DNA from 3 places in the Brevibacterium pigmentatum genome. Region 2 is predicted to be linked to each of the others. Evidence: predicted binding sites of a transcription regulator. Region 2 holds the regulator's gene; each other region holds the start of a gene.
What was found. The regulator HspR, encoded in region 2, represses chaperone genes until heat shock. The targets are predictions, from matches to a motif close to AAGTTGAGTCNNNNNGACTCAACTT.
Positions count from the first base shown of each region.

Region 1: the regulator HspR is predicted to act here: its motif matches at 1,106-1,130, upstream of clpB (ATP-dependent chaperone ClpB).
Region 3: the regulator HspR is predicted to act here: its motif matches at 1,430-1,454, upstream of GUY30_RS03900 (ATP-dependent Clp protease ATP-binding subunit).

Region 1 is NZ_CP050153.1:3,625,461-3,627,722, forward strand. Features, by position in the region: gene GUY30_RS16450 (enoyl-CoA hydratase) at 1-235, opposite strand, end outside; gene GUY30_RS16455 (cation:proton antiporter family protein) at 344-1,003, shown strand; gene clpB (ATP-dependent chaperone ClpB) at 1,193-2,262, shown strand, end outside.
Region 2 is NZ_CP050153.1:3,471,554-3,473,815, forward strand. Features, by position in the region: gene GUY30_RS15825 (LPXTG cell wall anchor domain-containing protein) at 1-28, shown strand, start outside; gene GUY30_RS15830 (DUF1206 domain-containing protein) at 143-1,018, opposite strand; gene GUY30_RS15835 (heat shock protein transcriptional repressor HspR) at 1,168-1,608, opposite strand; gene GUY30_RS15840 (DnaJ C-terminal domain-containing protein) at 1,623-2,262, opposite strand, start outside.
Region 3 is NZ_CP050153.1:897,878-900,139, forward strand. Features, by position in the region: gene GUY30_RS03890 (VOC family protein) at 1-452, shown strand, start outside; gene GUY30_RS03895 (DUF3152 domain-containing protein) at 571-1,356, shown strand; gene GUY30_RS03900 (ATP-dependent Clp protease ATP-binding subunit) at 1,473-2,262, shown strand, end outside.

The DNA.
Region 1 (2,262 bases), 150 kb from region 2:
GCTGCGTCTCATGGTCGGCCCCGCGGATCTCGGTGAGGTCATGACCGGAGCTGAACACATGGCCGGCGGTCGACAAGATGACCGCGCGGACATCGGTGCGGTCGGCCACCTCGTTGAGGGTGTCGATGAGGTCTTCCATGACCGTCAGCGACAGCGCGTTGCGCGTGGACGGCCGATTGATCGTCACGGACGCGACCCCGCCGTCGAGCTGCGCGAATACAATTGATTCCGACATAGCCTCATTCTGCCAAAGGTCACCGGGCCCGGCGCGGAATCTGCGCCGACATTTTCCGCCCGCCTCCGGACACATCCGCCCCAGTGGGAGCGGTTCGGAAGGACTGGCATGACCACACTGCTGATGATCATCGGATTCGGAGCCGCCACCTCGGTGGTGGTCGGACGCAAGAGACGCGAGGAGGATCCGGATGCCGCGCCTTTGAGCGTTCGCGATGCGACTCTGATGACCTGGGGCGGGATGCGCGGTCTGGCCACCGTTGCCCTGGCTCTGTCGATCCCGGCCACGACGAGCGCAGGCGCTCCGTTCCCCGGCCGGTCCTATATCGTCGTTGCGGTTGCGGTGGCCCTGCTGGTCACACTGGTGCTGGCGGGCTTGAGCTTTCCGACGGTCGTCGCCGTCCTCGGCATCGACGACGAAGCGGAGAAGGAGCATCAGGCGACGAGGGACATCGCCCTGCGCGCCTATAAGGCCGCGATGCGCGAGGTCAAGAACGATGACACCCTGCCCGACGACGTCATCGAACCGCTGCGGGCCAGGTTCAAGGTCCTCCATGATCAGCTCAGCGGAACCACCGACGACCAGGCAAGTTCGGAACAGGCGATGGCGTTCAAGGAGCACCGGGAGCAGATGATGCAGGTGCAGAAGAAGGCCATGCAGTCTGCGCGTGCCGCGGTGCTCAAGGCCCGGCGCGAACGCGGCACCGATCCGGAGATCGCCGACCGCGTGCTCCACCGCTTCGACCTCCAGTCAGTCATCACGCGGTAGGGGCTGGTCGGTCCCGACCGGACGGGATTCCGGGCCGGTCCCGGTGGGGCAGGGGCACACATCCGGGCGGGATACTTCGACGAAGATTCCTCTGGAAATTCAAAGTTGAGCGGAATAGACTCAACTTTGTCGATGTTGTTCTTGGTGAGAGTTCAAATCAGCCCAGAATCTTAAGAAGGAGATGCGCAGATGGACGCACAGATGACAACCAAATCCCGGGAGGCGCTGCAGACTGCGGTCAACGACGTCGTCGCCCGGCACAACAACCAGATCGAACCGGCCCACCTCGTGGCCGCGCTGCTCAAGCAGCCCGACTCCCTGGCCTCGGCCCTGCTGACGAAGGTCGGCGCCAACCCGCAGTCGGTGCTCACCGCGATTGAAGCAGTGATCGGCGGGTTCCCCACGGTCAGCGGAGCCTCGGTCAGCCAGCCGGGCCTGTCCCGCGCCGGACTCGAGATGATGAACCTCGCGCAGGAGGAGATGACCGCCCTGGGCGATCAGTTCGTTTCGACCGAGCACCTGCTGCTCGCAGCGGCGGCCGGAGATGACGGAGCCGGTGAGACGCTGCGCGCGAATGGGGCGAACCGGGACGCACTGCTTGCGGCCCTGCCCGAACTGCGCGGAGGCAAGAAGGTCACTTCGGAGAACCCCGAGGAGACCATGCAGTCGCTGGAGAAGTTCGGTGTCGACCTCACCGCCACCGCCCGCGAAGGCAAGCTCGACCCGGTGATCGGCCGCGACAAGGAAGTGCGCCGCGTCGTCCAGGTGCTCTCGCGCAGGACGAAGAACAACCCCGTCCTCATCGGTGATCCCGGCGTCGGCAAGACCGCCGTCGTCGAGGGCCTGGCCCAGCGGATCGTGGCCGGAGACGTGCCCGAATCGCTGCGGGACAAGACGCTGATCAGCCTCGACCTGTCCGCCATGGTCGCCGGTGCGAAGTACCGCGGCGAGTTCGAGGAGCGGCTCAAGGCCGTGCTCGAGGAGATCAAGAACTCCGACGGGCAGATCATCACCTTCATCGACGAGCTCCACACGATCGTCGGCGCCGGCGCCGGCGGGGACTCATCGATGGACGCGGGCAATATGCTCAAGCCGATGCTCGCCCGCGGCGAGCTGCGGATGATCGGCGCCACGACCCTGGACGAGTACCGCGAGAACATCGAAAAGGACCCCGCCCTTGAGCGCAGGTTCCAGCAGGTGTTCGTCGGAGAGCCCAGCGTCGAGGACACGATCGCGATCCTCCGCGGGCTCAAGGAACG
Region 2 (2,262 bases):
GGTCGCCCAGGATCCCGCAGAGATCTGAGAGCGAATCAAGTGAGATCGTGCCAACTCGATTGAGCTGGGCCTGAGACGAAGGGCGCGAACCCAACCGGGTTCGCGCCCTTCTTCGTCTATCTGCAGCGAAGCAGAAGACGGCTCATTCCATGCGGTCGTACCTCGAGCGCAGGGCGAGGAAGACTCCGTAAAGGACCAGGCCGAGGCCCACGGCCAACAGCAGATACGGCCCGAACGGCTGATCTCGCATACCTTTGAGCGCTCCGTCGATGCCGGTGAATTCCTCCGGATCACCGGTCGCAGCGGACACCACGATGAGGATGCCCACCGACAGCAGCGTAACGCCCTTGCCCAGGTAGCCGACGACACCGGTGAATCCGATGAGGAAGCGGGTGATCGCGCTGCGCGGTCGACGCAGCTCCTCTTTCCACTTCCGTCGCAGACCATTGATACAGAACACGATTCCGATGATCGCAATCACGACGCCGACAGCCATGAGGATGTACAGTCCGCCCGGCGCCTTCGCCACACTTGTCGAGGCTTGAGAGCTCGACTGCCCCGAGTCGGCTCCCCCGCCGAAGACGAATTGGGAGAAGGTCGCGGCAACCACCACATAGGCGATGGCGGAACCGACCATGGTGAAGAAGTCGATCCACTGCTTCCGCCCCTGCTTCTTCTGCGGGTCCGTGGTCCCGGCATCACGCAGCGAAGCTGAGCCGAAGAACGCATTGACCAGACACCACAGCGCCATCAGTGCACAGCCGAGGAAGCAGACGACGATCAGCACCATGCCGAAGGGCTGCGACGCGATCTGCCCGACCGCTCCGGCCTGATCGGCTTCTCCGCCGCCCTGCCCCAATCCGACCGTCATCGCAGTTGCGCCGAGGATCGCGTGGACCAATCCGTTGGCGATGAACCCCGCACGGGCCACCCGCTCGAACCAGCGGCTGTCCGCGGCCTCCTGAGCCGCCGAATCGGCGCTGTCGGCGACCTGTCGAACCTTCTCTTTCTCGTTCACAGAGTCAGTGTCGCACAACACGTGTACTTTTCTGCGCCGCAATGAACTGGATTCGTCGAGCAACGCGAAAAGGCGGGGTGCGCACCGAAAGTTCGGTTCGCACTCCGCCTCGGCGCTGTTCTCAGCGTCCCAGTCGGGCCTCGTCAGGATCAGCTGCGGCGGTACCGGTTGTACAGCACCAGGGCTCCCGGTTCAGGGCGACCCTGTGGGCGTCGTCCCCTTGAGATCGAGACGACGTCTCCGCCCACGGTGCCGGCCGCGAAGACGCGCGCATCGCGTTCCTGTGCCGACCTGCGTGCCCGAACTTCGTCCTCGAGTTCTTCATTGCGGCTCCTGAGCGCATCGACCTGATTCTGCAGGTCGATGATCTTCTTGATCCCGACGAGGTTGACTCCCTCGTCCTGCGACAGCTGCTGGATCAGTCGCAGCTTGGCGATGTCCTTCCCGGAATAACGCCGGCCCCGGCCCGCAGTGCGTTCCGGAGAGACGAGACCCAGTCGGTCATACTGCCGCAGCGTCTGCGGGTGCATACCCGCCAGATCCGCGGCCACCGAGATGACATACACCGCCGCACTCGATGAAATGTGCATTGTGATTCACCACCTCAACTGGCCTTGGCTTTGTCCACCAAGCCGGCGCGTGGATCCTCACCTTCAGTGGCGGCCTTGAACGACTCGACCGCTTGCTTGGCTTCCTTGGACAGGTTCTTCGGCACCACGATCTCGACTGTCGCCAGCAGATCGCCGGTGCCCTTCTTCGTCTTCACACCTTTGCCCCGCACGCGCAGGGTCCGTCCCGACGGTGTACCCGGTGCGACCTTGACCTTGACGGGCATTCCACCCAGAGTCGGCACCTTGACCTCGGCGCCGAGGGCCGCCTCGTCGAAACTGATCGGCAGATCCATCCGCAGGTTGTCACCATCGCGGGTGAAGACCGGGTGCGGGCTCACGTGCACGGTGAGGATGACGTCACCGGGCTCGCCGCCGTTGGGGCTGGCCTTGCCCTTGCCGGCCAGGCGGATCTTCTGCCCGTCCTTGACCCCGATCGGCGTCCGCACGGTCAGCGGCTTCCCACCCGGCATGTTCAGTTTCACCGAGGCACCGTTGATCGCTTCGGTGAACGACAGCGTCGTACTCGACTTGATGTCGCCGCCCTTGACCGGAGGCTGGTAGCCGCCGTAACCGCCACCGCCGAACCCTCCGCCGAATCCGCCGAGCAGATCCGCCAGGTCCGGGGGAACGTCT
Region 3 (2,262 bases), 1.3 Mb from region 2:
ACCCGCAGCAGGAGAAGCCCGCTGACGGCACCCTTCCGCTCGACGCAGATCTGGCCACCGAGCCGACCCTGCAGACCTGGGCCATCCACCCGCCGGCGTTCCTCGCGAAGGTCGCGGCCGCGAACACCGCGGGAATCGACTTCGGCGAGGTCCAGGACATGGCCCGCGATACTGCCGAAGGCGACCGTCTCGAGTGGCGGCTGACCACGCGTTCTCCGCTGCCGCACGAGGGTGCGCAGCCGTTCCTCATCGACTGGGGCGAATCCGTCCATCCCGCCGAGGCGGCCCTGCCCACCCTTGAGCTGCTCGAATTCCGTGTGGAATCCCCGGAGCCCGAGGCGGCGCAGCAGGTGCTCGAGGTGCTCGGGGCCGGTGACACCACGGTGGTCGAGGGGTCGGACTGTCGTCTGCGCGCGCAGTTGCGCGGTCCCGGCGGCGTCCTCGAGTTCTGATCTCGTCGAAAAACGCGCTGCGTGTCGAGACACGGGGGTGCGCACGCGTGTCTCGACACTCAGCCCGTTTCTCGGCGAATCAGCCTTATCGTCGCGTGCTGCGGCTAGACTCGCAGGCGTGCTCAGTCGAAACCGCCTCGCCTCCCGCCCACGTCTCCGCACCCTGACCTCGCTTACCGCAGTCTCGCTGCTCATCGGACTGAGCGCCTGCGCGCCCGCGGCCCACGAGGAGACCCGACCGACTCCGAAAGCGGCCGAAACACAGGCCGCATCGCCGGACCCGAGCGAGACCGCCGGCGACGAGTCGAGCGCGTCGCCCACGCCCACGAAGACCGCGAACGTCGAGGACGCCGGAGCGGCCGGAGTCAGCGAAGGCGATATCGACACCCACGGCAGCGGCGAATGGGACCGGCCGAAGGACGAGACCGGACCCAACCGCGACGACGGCAAGACCTTCAAGGTCGCCCTGCGTGTCGAAGACAACCTGCCCATCGACGTCGATGAGGCAGGCGACTTCATTATCAAGACCCTCCAGGACGAACGCGGCTGGCAGGACATGGACGATGTCTCCATCGAACTCGTCGACGAAGGCCAGGACACGATGATCTCCATCGCCAGCCCCGACACGGTCGACGAGATGTGCCTGCCGCTGCGCACCCTGGGCAAGCTCTCGTGCCGCAACGGCCCCAACGTCATCCTCAACGCCAAGCGCTGGGTGTCTGCCACGGACGAATTCGACGACATCGTCCAGTACCGGCAGTACCTCATCAACCACGAGGTCGGTCACGCGCTCGGCCACGGACACGAGTCGTGCCCGGGGCCTGGCGAGACCGCTCCGCTCATGCAGCAGCAGACGAAGGGTCTGCAGGGGTGCAAGCCGAACGGGTGGCCCTCGAAGGGCTGACCGCGCGCTGGCCGGTCACTGCGTGTGACGGCGACCTCAACCTCCTCGGGAATAACGGCGGCCGCTGCCCTGTTGATTGAGTCGTATACGCTCAACTCTGAAAGAGGAGGTCAGCTTTGGCCACATTCTTCGGACCCGCAGGCTCGGGCGGAGACTCGTTCGACGAGTTCCTCGCTCGTTTCCTCCAGGGACAGACCGGAGCCCGCCGAGGCCGTTCCGTCGACATCAACCGACTGCTGAGCAAGCGCAGCCATGAGGTCATCGAAGCGGCCGCGGAGTTCGCAGGCCGCCACGGCCAGTCCGAGGTCGACGCACTCCATATCCTGCGCACCATGGTCGATTCCGAACCCGGAATCTCCGCCGTGCGCCAGGCAGGCGCCGACCCCGAGGCCATCGCCCACGCGATCGAAGAGCGCCTTCCGGCTGCAACCGACACCGAGGCGGATTCCACGCCCACTCTGACCGGTTCGGCCCAGCGCGCCCTGCTCGACGCCTACCAGGTGGCGCGAGCCTTCGGGTCGACCTACATCGATCCGGAGCACATGTTCTTCGCCTTCGTGCTCAATCAGGAGATGCCCGCCGGTCGGATCCTCGCCCAGGCGGGAGTCACCCAGGCCGCGCTCCAGGCCGGAGCCGAGGCCGCAGAAGCCGCAGGCATGCACCCCGGCCAGGAGGCCGAGGGCGAGGACGGTCAGGAATCCGTGCTGGAGAAGTTCGGCACCGACCTCACCGAACTCGCAGCCGAAGGCAAGCTCGATCCCGTCATCGGCCGTGCAGAGGAGATCGAGCAGACGATCGAGATCCTCGCCCGCCGGACGAAGAACAACCCTGTCCTCCTCGGCGAAGCTGGCGTCGGCAAGACCGCGGTCGCCGAAGGCCTCGCCCAGGCCATCCACTCGGGTGACG